3 regions of the Anaerospora sp. genome follow, and region 3 is predicted to be linked to each of the others. Evidence: riboswitches for the same ligand, from Rfam matches in the RefSeq annotation. Region 3 holds a riboswitch; each other region holds the start of a gene.
The links. A riboswitch is a leader RNA that binds a small molecule or an ion and turns the genes downstream of it on or off. The one in region 3 is predicted to bind cobalamin.

Region 1 (4,621 bases), on a different contig from region 3:
ATCGTAATAGTTAAGATACGCAACAGCGCGCTGTAAGCGATATTGATGTCATAGGAGTATGCCGTATGCAACAACAAGTACACTTTCAACAGGGCAGCGAGAACCAAGTTGCTTTTGTGTTTTCATGTCCCGGCCGAGAAGAAGAAAAGGCGGGTTATCCTGCCGCAAAAATGACGGGAATTAATCTTGCTAAACTGTTTGTCGTATTGAATGAAATGAAAATGAAGGATTATCACTTTACCAGGGAAAGGGTTACAATCACCAATGCCTGGGCAAATGTGGAATATGACGCTAAGACATGCCGCTCTGAAGCAACAAATGAAGAGGTTCTGTCTCCTGATAATTTGAACAGGCTATTGGCGGAACTTGCAGCGGTGACCGAACTGATTGTATGCTGCGGCCAAAAAGCCCGTCTGGCAGTTCAGGCACTAGCTGCTGAAAATCGCTTGAAAGCCGGAACAAGAGTTGTTTATATTAATCATTTGGGAATGAAGAGTATTAATCAGATTACAAAGGATATTCACGGCGAGCCGATCGTTGCAGTTGCAAAACATCCCGACCGCTTCACCCTTAAGCCCAAGGAAATTGGCGGCGCGAATACGCACAAACGGCTGGAAGTAGTGGCGGCACAGATTAAAAAAAGCCTATTAGGCAATTAGTTAAGTAAAAGCACATTTTGTGAATGATAAACATATTATGTAATGAATAGGGAAGAAAGGAGGTTTTGAAGTAATGTCAGAGAGAGACTGTGGTTGTGAGAAAAAGCATTCTAAGTGGGACTATGAGGAAGATCATTCCTCATGGGATAACGAGAAAAAGCATTCTGAGTGTGAATGTGAGAAACATCATTCCGAATGGGAATGCGAGAAAAAACATTCCGATTGGGATTGTAAGGAAAAACATTCTCATAAGTGCCCGAAGTGCTGTCATGAGTTTCCTCATAAATGCCCTAAATGTCATCACAAATGTGAAGAAGACTGTCATGTATGTCCTCAATGCTGCTGGGAATTTGAACATGAATGCGAGTGTCCCGATTGCAGCTACCGGTTTAAATATTAGGTGAGTCTAAACAGCAAGAATAAGCAGTGACCAAAGAATGGAGAACCCATTTTTTGGTCATTTTGTTTTTTACAGCAGTTTTCCGGTACGTGATATAATGAAAAGATGGAATAGGGATGGGGATGAAAAATAGCGTGAGAGATTATCTAACTGTATTTTTGTGGAGCTGTGTTGGCGGCAGTTTCTTTTATCTGCTGCACATGCCCTTGCCATGGACATTGGGACCATTAGCCACTGTCGTAGTATTGCAGGCTGGATTAAAAAGGCGGGTACGGTGGCCCATTACTATTCGCAATACCGCTATGGTTGTCCTGGGCTATATTATGGGAAGCCCGTTTACGCCTGAGACTGGCTATCAAATATTGCATCAACTGCCGTTAATGCTATTTTTAACGCTTACCAGTGTGGGGCTTTGTTTGTCAGGCGGCTATGCTGTTTATCGCTTTACTGGTATCGGGCTGGGAACCAGTCTGTTAGGTAGCTTGCCAGGGGGATTATCGCAGATGGCAATGGTCTGTGAAAACATAGAGGGAACTGACCCGGCAGCAGTGACTTTGATGCAAACTCTTAGGGTGTTGGCTGTAGTTTTCATTGTTCCCTTTTTGGTACTCCATGGGCTTGCCGATCAAGTCGATCCGGTAAGCAAGACAATGACCCATTTCACTATAAATAATGTTCCTGTGCTTGCTTTATTTGCTGTCTGCCTGAGCGGAGCAGTTTATCTCGGCAAGCGTATAAAAATGAGCAATCCTTACTTGTTGGCTCCTGTGGTTGTCACAGCAGCATTGGTACTTAACGGTATTCACGCACCTGCTTTGCCGCCAGCAGTCATAGCTGTTGCCCAGATTTGTGTGGGAATCCGGATGGGGATGGCGATCAATGTGGAGAGTCTGGTTGAGCAAAAAAAGGCTTTCGTGGCAAGCTTCTTAAGTATCGTACTGGTAATTGGCGCAATATTGGGGATTGATTATCTTCTTGCAAAGTATAGTTCCATTGATTTTATAACGGCATTTATTAGCAGTGCTCCGGGTGGATTGACTGAAATGGGGCTGACAGCGATGATGGTGCATGCTGATTTATCTGCAGTTGTCGCATTTCAAATCTTTCGCCTTATGTTTGTATTAATGGTAGCTTTACCGCTCATTAAATGGTGGTTATGCCGGTCGACTGCCGGAAAAAGGTGCTGCATTGAGCTTACAAATTCCGGAGAGTAAATTGTTTGCTTGATAAATAAGGCAGTTTTTTACTATTGACCGTTCTAATTTTAGTATGCTACTATTTCGGTAGATAAGCTGTCAAAAACTGCATATTGGGATAGGTGCCCGCGAGGGCTTAAAAGGGAAGTCCGGTGTAATGCCGGCGCGGTCCCGCCACTGTAATGGGGAGCAAACCCGAGATATGCCACTGAGACGATAGTCTTGGGAAGGTTCGGAGGAGCGAGGAGCCAGAGCCAGGAGAACTGCCTGTCTAACAATCACCGTTTTACCCACGAGCGATGGGAAGGGGATTATTGGAGTATATCGTTTTTTAGCAGCCTTTTGTGTAATGCTGCTAATGGTACATATATATCTGATAAGAGTCTCTGTCGTGGAGGCTCTTTTTTATTTTGAACTTAGGAGGGAAAAAGCATGACTAATTTGACGTATAGTCCCCGGAGGCTTTTGCGGATGGTTCAAGTGTATAAAGAGACCCAGATTCTTTTCATGGCAATTAAAATGAATTTATTCTCGTATTTGACGGAATTTGCGTGTGTGGAAAAACTGGCTCAAGAATTGAGCCAGGACGCAGTCGAACTGGGAAAAAAATTAGAGTTTTTGCTTCTTGCCGGTTTATTGGAAAAAAGCGGGGAAGCTTATCGCAATACACCCGAGACGGAACAGTTTCTTAATCCGAACAGCACTACTTATATGGGGGCATATTTAAGCTGTTGGGAAAGAGGCGACCTGCCCCAGGAAAATAGTTGGCAATAAAACAAAATAACTTGGCACATATTTATCATGAGCAGTATAGGATTTTGATTAGGATTTAGGGAAAAGCAGTACTGTCAGGTAGTTCTGAATGTGTGACAAGGGGGAGTTAGTCATGGAAGGCTATGAAAAGATTTACAAACTGTATGACTTGATAGAAAACAAAACTGTTGCCAATTTACCAGGCCCATTTAAAGTTGGTGTTGATTTGGGGACTGCAGATATTGTTTTGGTTGTGACTGATCAAGAGGGGAATCCTGTTGCTGGCAGTATGCGGTGGGCCTCTGTTGTCAAGGATGGTCTTGTTGTTGATTTTCAGGGTGCCACAGCAATTGTTGAGGAGTTAAAGGCAGAAGTAGAAGAGCGTTTAGGGGTCAGCCTTGATAAAGGGGCTACTGCAATTCCACCGGGTACGGTAGGGCGTAACGCCTTGGCCTGCGGATATGTAATTGCAGGAGCCGGTTTAGAGCCAGTTTGCCAAATAGATGAGCCTGTTGCGGCAGCAAAAGCGCTTAATATTACCCATGGAATTGTCGTGGATATTGGCGGAGGAACGACTGGAATTGCAGTTTTGCGAAACGGCGAGTTAGTTTTTACTGCTGATGAGCCTACTGGCGGTACACACATATCGCTTGTATTGGCCGGTGCCTATAAAATTTCTTTTGAAGAGGCTGAAATACTAAAGCGGAATCCTGCCGAGCAACGTAAAATAGTTCCGGTTGTTTTACCGGTTATTGAGAAAATGGCGACAGTAGTAAAAGAGATGCTTGAGGGGCAGGATGAGTTTAATGACTATCCTGTTTATGTTGTCGGTGGTACCGCTTACTTGCAGGGGTTTGAAAATGAGTTTGGCAAAGCCTTTGGGCGAAAGGTACATGTACCACCTCATCCTCTATTAGTGACACCGCTGGGGATTGCAATGTTCGGTTGAAAGAGAGCCCTGCATATATATGCAGGGCTCTTTTGGCTTTAGAATTAACAGTAAAATGTAGACTCGGTTGATCTTTATGAATTTCACAAACAAAAGAGGTGATTGGAAAATTATGTCGAAAAACAAAAAACATTGACAAAAATGTGCTGATAGCAGGAGGTCAGAAATGGGAAGAACTGTTTTTGCAAAACTCGTGACACTAATTTTAGTACTTACACTGGCAGCCACGGGGATTACCGGATTTGTCATGCTTTCCGGGATGGAGACAAGCTTAAAGACAAGCAGTAACCGTGAATTGCAGAATCAAGCCAATCATTTTGCTGAGAATGTTGAAGCGATGCTGCAAGATAAAATTGCAATTGGGCAGACTATTGCAACCAATGCACAGGTAGTTGCAGGTGATACGGCCGGAATAAATGCACTTATCAATTCGATGGAAAAAAATAATTCAGCTTTTTATGAAGCAGTTAACATTTCAGATAAAGATGGACGGTTAACTCATTTTGCGCCTGAGTCTAATGCAGGAAAAATGATTGGGGTTTCAGTGGCGGAAAGACCACATTTCAAAAGTGTAAAAGAAACGGGAAAAACGTTTATCAGTGATGTAATGATTTCTAAGGATACAGGTAAACCAATCATTATTATTGCTGCGCCAATAAAGGAT
Region 2 (4,621 bases), on a different contig from region 3:
GGGTAAATGCGGCCCTGCTGATTTTTAAGCCATGCTGCTCAATCGAATTGAATACCCGCAAGCCCGTATTCGGATCATTTTTCGATACCAGAATTATTTCCACCATTTCTTCCTTAGTCATTGGATTGCGCAGCCCTAACAGCCGCTTGATCAAGGGAAAAGCAATACCCTGCTTCAGCATTTCGTTTTCATGTTCAATCTGATATTTCCGGTACACTGCTTCGCCCTGTTCTTCAAAAATCGCATTGCTTTCATCCAAATCAAAAAGAGCCCGTGAAGATATAGCAACAACCAGCTTCCCATCCAAAGTAACCGGCATACAGGTACCCTCCCAAAAACTAATGTCTATCTCCTACATTCCCAGCAAATAAAAAAAATCCTGCAAACTAGTATTAATTTGCAGGATTTGGCAAAATATGGACTTTAGAATTTGTATTTATAGCTGAGCATGTAGTTGATTGGCGTTGAGTAATAGGCCGAGCTGGCATGAGTGATGTTATCCTGGCGATCCAGAATATTATCGATGCTTAAATTGATTTCACTCGTTTTGTCGACAGCATACTTCACATTCAAAGTAGTCAGCAAGGATGGCTTAGTATCATAGGAATGGGCATTGCTTGGTGTCAGCACTCGTTCTGTCAAATACGTGGCTGATAAACTCGTTGCCCATTTATCTTTTTGATATGTCGCCCCGCCATTAAGCTGTAAACGTCCAAAATATCTGTCCCAATATTGCTTAGCAACAGCTTTTTCCGATTTTGATTTACCCATAGGATTGCTATATGTCACACCGTACTGATAGGACCAGCCATTCTTGCCCATAATGTCGGCGCTTACCTCAATCCCGGTATTTTTTAAATCCTCATTAACGGCATTATATTTAGTCTCGCCATTATCATCAAACTTGGCAAAAGATATATTATCTTCAATCCGATAATTAAATAAAGCTACTCGCCACTTATGGTTCTCATGATTCTTTTTCCAGCCCAGTTCATAATGCATGCCGTTCTGAGGCTTGAGATTTGGATCGCCAACTACCATGCCACTGCCTGTGGAATACATTTGCTTAAAAGTCGGCATTACATAAGACTGGCCAACACTGGCATAGAGACTTTCATTTTCTTTCAATTTATGGACCAATTGCCCCTGAGCACTAAAATTGTTGTAATTTTTATCTTCATCAGCACCGGTAGTCCAGCTTCTCCGCCCACTCAGCGTAATTGTGTCAGCGTCATTCAGCGGATCTTCCCACTGACCGTAAATCGAATAGTTATTGCGGTCACGTGTTGGAGTTGAATTTACGGCTTCAATGAATTGCTCATTTTGATAAGTAGTGCCCAAAAGCCAGGTAGCCGCTTTCACCTTCCCTACTTTTTGCAAATCAAAACCGTAGGTTTGATTTTTCTCTTCATCATTCTTTGCTTGAGGATAACCAGTTACTCCGCCATTTTTATCACGGTAGTCTATTCCTGTAGTATGCAGGCTATTAGAGTTGTAGTAAACATTACCTTTTACATCACCGGCTTTGATATTCAGCTGCACAAAATCCTTCGTATTGTCATATTTTCTGTTGTAACGAGTCTGATCAACAAGAGCTGCAGCATAATTTTTACCAAATGCATATGTAAATCGGCTAATCGATTCGTTATGTCCATATAAAAAGTCCACACTGTCGCTGAACTTATAGCTGAGAGTAACGTTATTTTTTTCGGAACCGTTAAATACGTTATACATTTCTTTAGTCGTGGGAGTAGAGGCTTCTGTTAATGTTGAAGACACCTTGCCGGTATCTCCCCATTTATCATAGGTATAACTAACTCCCAGTTTATCTGCTTGCACCGTGAAACCATAATTCTGCTGTCCGAAATTGCCGCCGCCAACAGTAACAGTATTCACCATTTCCTTTTTCATAATAATATTGATAACGCCGCCCGTGGCCTCACTGCCGTATAGAACACTGCCGCCGCCTTTGACAATTTCAATCCGTTCAATGTTTTCCAGGGGAATATCTTCTAAATTGTAAAGAGTTCGTAAGTTTAAGGGTGTACCGTTAATTAGTATCAGGGTTCCGTTTTGCACACCCCGGATGCTTACTTTGCTGGTCATAGCCCCCAGTGAAGCTCCGCCAGGGCCTTTTGCTTCATATAATAGGCCAGTCACTTTTGACAGTGCCTCCTGCAGGTTTCTGGCCCCGGTATTTTGCAGCTGCGCATTTGTATACACATCAGTTGCCGCTGCAATATCAATATCCTTCTTCTCATACCGCTGGGCAGTAACCACTATGGTATCCATAGTATATTCCGTTACTTCCTCAACACCGGCCCAGGCAGTGGAAGTCATGGCCATAGCAGCCAAAACAAGCGCCGCCAGCCTCGTACATCTCTTGTGTTTACCAACCTTCATTCTCACAATCTCTCCTTTAAAATGAAACAATATTTAAAAGCGAAAAGCCCTTCCTGAATATCAGGAAGGGCAAAGACTGCAAGCTAAATAGTGCTTGTCAAATCCCCTCCCCATCGCTCGTGGGTACAACGGTGATTGTCAAGCAGGCAGTTCTCCTGGCTCTGGTTCATTGTTTCTTCGCGCCTTCCCAAAGCAGAACGCTCCAGTGGCATTGTTGCGAAGTTACTCCCCATTACAGTGGCGGGACCGCGCCGGTTTTACACCGGACTTCCCTATTAAGCCCTTTCGGGCACCTGATTGAAACGATTTTCAATTGTAAACTTTATCTTAAGCTAAATTATCACTTCATTGAGAATAGCATTACTTGTCAGCATTTGTCAAATAAAAAAAAGCGAGTTATTTCTAATTTTCCTTATTAATTGTGAAGTTTTTCTCTTTGTTTCTACCAGTCAGTACCATACCTGCCAGCACCAGCAGGCCTCCCGCCCACTGCTGAACATTTGCCTCTTCACCTAAGAAAAGCACAGCTAAGAGCAGCGAAGTAACAGGCATCAGGCCGGTGAAAGCGGCAGCAACCGAGGCCTTGCAGCGCTTAATGCCTTCGTACCAGAAAATAAAAGCCAGGGCGGTAACAAACAGTCCATACCAGAGTAAGGCTGCCCAGCTGCTTATGTTTAGCTCGCTGAGTCTCATATCAGCTTGCTCATTCAGTGCCGGTATCAGACAAAGCAGCAATGCAATAGCACTCACCAGCGCGCTCTGTGCAATCGGACTAAGAGCTCGCTCTGCTGCTTTAACGCTTGCCAAACGGGAAAGCACATTAAATAGCGACTCGCTCAAGGCAGCACAGAGCACAAGCATATTCCCGGTAAAATGCTGCTGCGTAAATTGCGTACCAGTAGATAATAAACCCTGAAGCACAGCAATGCCGCTAACAGTACTCACAATCCCTGCTATCTGCCCCCTATCGAGCGGCTCTTTCAAAAGCAGCCGGGCCAGCACTGCAGTCACTGCCGGAGTAACCCCCGTCAATATCCCAGCTTCACCGGCACTAGTTAGCAAAAGTGCCTGCAATAAAAACAGGCGAAAGAGAAAAATACCAAATAGAGCCTGAAAAAACAACTCCAGCCAAGTGCGCCAGGACAATAAAGGCAGCGCTGCCCGCAGATTGGCAGCACAAAATGGCAGCAGGCCCGCTAAAGAAAATAACAAACTAATAGCAGAAATCGTAAAAACTCCCAGTATGCCGGACAACAGGCTCCCGGCAATAACCGAAGTACCGGCCAGACTAAATGCCCCTGCCAAGTACAGCATTCCCATATGAGTTGAACTCATGTCTTCCTCCATCTTGCCGCAGCAATACCAAAATAGTGTAGTCGTGCTATAATAGTAACAAACAAACTGGCCTGGTTACAGAGCCAGTTACACCTATATATAACAGAACCAGTTGGAGGAATTATGTGGGGAATTACACTAGCACGGAACAGTGAAATTACATTAGCGCGCCAGCTCTATCAGTCACTGCAGGAACAAATGCTTCAGGGCAGGCTGCAAAGCGGTGACAAACTTCCCTCAACCCGTGAGCTAGCGAAAGAACTGACCGTATCGCGCAATACGGTCTATGAGGCGTATGAAATGCTGGCGGCAGAAGGTTATATTGTCAGTCGTCAGGGCTCACCCGCGCGAGTAGCAGATAATCTTGCCCTTGAAACAATTCAGCTGTCGAGTCCTAAGCGATCAGCCGATACCGTTCCCGACTCAGTTCATTATCTGGCTGATTTTAGGACAGGGTTGCCTGATTTGCGGCAGTTTCCCCGTTACCGCTGGCTGCAGCAGGTTCATCAAGCCTCAGAAAATCTGCCGCCCGGGCAATGGAGCTATACAGGGCCGGAGGGCCTCACTGTGTTGCGGGAACAAATTGCTGCCTGGCTGCTACGCAGCAAAGGAATGACTGTTGATCCACAGGATCTTTTTATTACTGCCGGGGCAACCCATGCGCTGCATATACTGGCCGGGCTGCTGGCAACACAAAAAAAGCCGGAAATACTTGTTGAAGATCCCTGTCACTTGGGAATGCTGCGCGTATTGCAACAAAATAACTTCCAGATCAGACCGGTGCCTGTCGACGAGCAGGGACTTAACACTGCATTTCTCCCCAAAGAGGCACAAGCCTGCGCAGTGTATGTAACTCCCTCTCATCAGTTCCCGCTTGGCAGTA
Region 3 (4,621 bases):
ATGGCTTACTGGTGACTGCCCCTGAATCGGGCTTAAGTGTAACCGGTCCTGCAAATGGACTGATCGTCACCGCCCCTGCATCGGGCTTAAGTGTCACAGGACCAGTAAACGGTTTAATTGTAACTGCCCCCGCGTCGGGATTAAGCGTAACACCGCCTGTCGACGGCTTTGCCATAACAGCGCCTGCTAATGGCTTGCTGGTAACTGCCCCTGAATCGGGCTTAAGTGTAACCGGTCCTGCGAATGGACTGATCGTTACCGCTCCCGCGTCAGGCTTAAGTGTCACAGGACCAGTGAATGGCTTAATTGTAACTGCTCCCGCGTCGGGATTAAGCGTAACACCGCCTGTCGACGGCTTTGCCATAACAGCGCCTGCTAATGGCTTGCTGGTAACTGCCCCTGCATCAGGCTTAAGTGTAACCGGTCCTGCGAATGGACTGATCGTTACCGCGCCTGCATCGGGCTTGAGTGTAACAGGACCTGCAAACGGTCTGGTTGTAACTGCTCCTGCAGCAGGATTAAGTGTAACACCGCCTACTGGTGGCTTGCTGATTACCAGTGCAGGTCTGTCTGTAGTTTCTGCATTGGCTACAACTGATGTAACCGAAGCGAAGACTGGTATTGTGGATATAGCCGGCTCACCATCTAATCCATATGTCGTACTTGGTGTAGCCCAGTATTCGTTTGGTTTGGTTAATCAGTCAACATCAGAACCTAATGCTCAGGCTGCGGCTAAGCTGCAGGTAAGTCCAGATGCGATAAACTGGTTCGATAACAGCTCTGTGGTTACTTTGAGCCCGGGAAGTGCAGATTGTCTAGTAGCATCAGTATTCTTAAAATATGCCCGGGTATATTATTCTGCTGTCAATGCAGCTAGTTCAGTTGATCTCACGATATTCTTCCAGGGTCAAACCTCATAATAGAATCTGTAAGGCATTTTGTCTCCAACCTTTTGTTGGAGACAAAATACATAAGTAAGGAGGGAATCGTTGGATGGGGGTGAAGACGGTTAAGCCGCCTATTCGCGCCGCTACAGCAACCACCAGCAAACAGGGGCGGCAGCTTTGTGACAAGTATACATTGCTTGTTGGCAAGGAAAGGGAAGTTTTTCAATCATTACTTGCTTTTGATACTGCTTCGCTGCCTTTGATGCAGGCAATCGTCAATGGGACGCTTACACTTTATTTATATGAAAATCTTTTTCCTAATCGGAAGAAAGCGATTGCTGTCCATCGGATACTTTCTCCGTGGAAGGAAAATAGGGTTCGCTTACAGGACCTTATCATTGATCCTGTTCCTGTTTGCCTGTCAGTTATTCAAGGCAATAATAAATTTATTGATTTTGACATTACTCCGTTAGTTCAAGAATGGCATAGTGGTACAGCAGCAAACTTAGGAATTCTTTTGAAACCAGCTGACAACAGTTATAGCAAGCAATCTGGCATTAGCGGATTTTGCAGCAGAAATTGCTGTAATTCCCTTTGCTGGCCAGCTTTACATATATCATTTATTGACTACAGTCCTGCTCAGAATTGCAATCCCACACTTGAGTTCGATTGCAGGGTGAGCACAGGTAGTGTGGTCCAAACAGCGTGTACTTTGAATGTATTGCAATACATGTACACTTACTTTGTTATTAATACAGGGAAAAGCGGTGCCTTAATCGCACTGCAAATCAGTCCTGACGGGATAAACTGGATTACCGAAGGCGAACTGAACTCCATAAGGCCAGGAGAAACAAAGCCGCTTATTCCTAATAGCATAGCTAAATATGCCCGTCTAGTTTTCCAGTCTGATGAATCAGGCCAGAGCGCTAGTCTTGCTATATGTGTGCGAGGTTATTTAGCATAGCCTACTGTTCGTACATAGCCGATTTTCGTAAAGGAGTTGCTGCATCGGATAAGATGGCAGGACAAGCAGATGTGCGTTGACGGCAGGAATATGTCCTGCTATAATGACATCAATTGGATAAAAGCGGTTGAGGTGCCGCCAACGTTTGTTGGGGGAGAATAGGGAAGTCTGAGCGGGATAACAACATCTTGCATAGGCGCGGGCCCACCACTGTACCGGTGAGATCTTGCAATGCCACTCGTAAAAGGGGAAGGCGCAAATCGTCGATGATTCGGGAGCCAGGAGACCTGCCTTGATACCGTGCTAACATCCTTCATGGAAAAGAAGGCTTTTTTGGAGTTACCAAAGAGGCCTTTTATTTTTTCCCAAATTTGCAAATTCAGTAATTCAGGATAATGGAGGTCAGTTATGAGTTTATTGCAAGAAACGCTACAGAAAATTGTGCTGCCTGATGCAGTGACGATGGAGAAGGTGCAAAGCCGTCTGGACAGCCTGATTAAACCGCAAGGCAGCCTTGGACGCTTGGAAAGCATGGTTAAACAATATGCAGGTATTGTCGGACAGGTGCACCCCGAACTGCCACGTACTTGTATGGTAATTACTTGTGCCGATCATGGCGTTGCCAGACAGGGCATTAGTGCCTATCCGATAGAGACAACACTGGGGATGACTGCGAACTATCTTGTCGCCAAAGGGGCCAGTGCCAATGCATTTGCTAATTATTGCGGTGCTGATATGGTGGTTGCAGATATGGGAGTCGCGGGTGACTTATCCCATGTTCCCGGCCTTTTGCAGCGTAAAATAGCATATGGGACCGAGGATTTTACACAAGGGCCGGCCATGACACGTGAGCAGGCGATACAGGCGATTGAAACAGGAATTGAAATTGTTAATGACCGGGTAAAGCTGGGGTACAATAGTTTCAGCTTAGGCGAAATGGGAATCGGCAATACGACTGCCAGCGCCGCTATCGTATCTGCTTTCACTGGATTCACTCCGGAGCAAGTTACCGGGCGGGGAACAGGAATATCCGATCAACGAATGATCGTAAAAATCAATGCTGTGCGCCGTGGATTAGAAGTTAATAAGCCAGACAGGCAGGATGGTATTGATGTACTGGCTAAAGTAGGCGGCTTTGAAATTGGCGCATTAGCTGGAGTTGTGCTGGGCGCAGCGGCTAATAAATGTGCAGTTATTATTGATGGGTTGAATACTACTGCCGCTGCACTGATCGCCAATGCGATTCATCCTATCTGTAAAGATTATATGTTTGCCTCTCATTTATCCGGTGAGCCTGCTCATATTCTGGCATTGCGCTTTTTGAATCTTGAGGCGTGTGTGGACATGGGTGTCCGCTTGGGAGAGGCAATTGGGGCCTCGGTAGTAGTGGATATGCTGACGATTTCAGTCAAAATGGTCAATAATATGAAGACTTTTGAAAATGCAGGGGTCTCCAGACAATTATAGGGTGGGAAATATTCGCAGGAGGATAGAAGATGATTGAAGAAAGCATCTCTTTAATACAGCCGTTAGATCGAATAGCCATGGAAAAGTGCCAGCTGAGGCTGGATAACTTAACAAAACCTTTAAATAGTTTACATTCTTTTGAACACTTGGCTCTTCAAATGGCAGGCATTACCGGTCTTCCCCGGCCGCAAAATATCAAGAAGAGTATCATTTTGATGGCGGCTGATCACGGAGTAGCAGTAGAAGGGGTAAGTGCTTATCCGCAGCAGGTAACAGTGCAGATGGTAAAAAATTATATAGACGGTGGGGCTGCTGTAACAATATTTGCAGAGCATGTTGGCGCCCAGCTTGCGCTAGTTGATATCGGTGTGGCGAATGAGCTGCCGCCTGTACTTGAGCTGCATCATGAAAAGATCGCCTTGGGGACAGGGAATATTGCCGTTGGCCCGGCGATGACTCTGGAACAGGCACGCAAGGCAATTGAAGTGGGGATCAAGATAGCCCGCCAGGAAATTGCGAAAGGTTCGCGCGTTTTAGGACTGGGAGAAATGGGAATCGCCAATACTACTGCCGCCACAGCAATTATCGCCTGCTATAGCAGTTTGCCTGTTGCTGAGCTATGCGGTCGAGGTACGGGAATTTCCAATGAAATTTTTAACAAAAAAATTCAGGTGATTGAAACCGCTTTAGCCGTTAATCAGCCTGACAGTAATGATCCCATTGCAGTTTTGAGCAAAGTTGGCGGGTTGGAAATTGCCGGATTGGTTGGCGTTATCCTGGCCGCTGCTTCAGGCGGGGCCGCAGTTATAGTAGATGGATTGATTACGACGGCAGCAGCACTTATTGCGGTTAAAATTGCACCAAATGTCAAAGACTATCTCATAGGATCACATATTTCCACTGAGCCTGCTCATAAAGTTGCACTGGATATGATTGGAGTTGCTGCCCACCTGCATTTGGATATGCGGCTGGGAGAAGGAACAGGAGCCGCCTTGGGAATGTCGCTGGTTAATGCAGCTTTGCATGTCATTAATGACATGAAGACATTTGGCGAGGCCGAAGTTGAGGTAGCGCAAGATGGTCCCGGTGCACTGAAGCAAACAAAGAATGTGAAAGATTAAATAAAAAATATTACGATTTTAGAAATTAATTTTCACATTAAGCAGGTAGGTTGGAAAAAATACAGAATATTATATTCTGAAATTGCATGTTCTCTGCGTTTGTGGAGGGACATGCAGTAAAATTGCCAACAAAGACAACAGGAGGGATTTCCAAATGAAACGGTGGCCATTATTTATTATGC

Region 1: another riboswitch for cobalamin. It lies ahead of RTR76_RS15440 (methyltransferase dimerization domain-containing protein); the one in region 3 lies ahead of cobT (nicotinate-nucleotide--dimethylbenzimidazole phosphoribosyltransferase).
Region 2: another riboswitch for cobalamin. It lies ahead of RTR76_RS20120 (TonB-dependent receptor domain-containing protein); the one in region 3 lies ahead of cobT (nicotinate-nucleotide--dimethylbenzimidazole phosphoribosyltransferase).

What each region holds. Positions count from the first base shown of each region.
Region 1 covers NZ_DALZUO010000021.1:52,027-56,647, forward strand. The annotation lists gene RTR76_RS15430 (hypothetical protein) at 66-659, shown strand; gene RTR76_RS15435 (AbrB family transcriptional regulator) at 1,194-2,273, shown strand; cobalamin riboswitch at 2,359-2,541, shown strand; gene RTR76_RS15440 (methyltransferase dimerization domain-containing protein) at 2,688-3,029, shown strand; gene eutJ (ethanolamine utilization protein EutJ) at 3,142-3,957, shown strand; gene RTR76_RS15450 (methyl-accepting chemotaxis protein) at 4,124-4,621, shown strand, end outside.
Region 2 covers NZ_DALZUO010000042.1:10,226-14,846, reverse strand. The annotation lists gene RTR76_RS20125 (5'-nucleotidase) at 1-319, opposite strand, end outside; gene RTR76_RS20120 (TonB-dependent receptor domain-containing protein) at 424-2,403, opposite strand; cobalamin riboswitch at 2,531-2,715, opposite strand; gene RTR76_RS20115 (DMT family transporter) at 2,806-3,738, opposite strand; gene RTR76_RS20110 (PLP-dependent aminotransferase family protein) at 3,862-4,621, shown strand, end outside.
Region 3 covers NZ_DALZUO010000008.1:26,050-30,670, reverse strand. The annotation lists gene RTR76_RS08680 (DUF6385 domain-containing protein) at 1-920, shown strand, start outside; gene RTR76_RS08675 (DUF6385 domain-containing protein) at 994-1,851, shown strand; cobalamin riboswitch at 1,965-2,161, shown strand; gene cobT (nicotinate-nucleotide--dimethylbenzimidazole phosphoribosyltransferase) at 2,260-3,318, shown strand; gene cobT (nicotinate-nucleotide--dimethylbenzimidazole phosphoribosyltransferase) at 3,348-4,439, shown strand; gene RTR76_RS08660 (extracellular solute-binding protein) at 4,594-4,621, shown strand, end outside.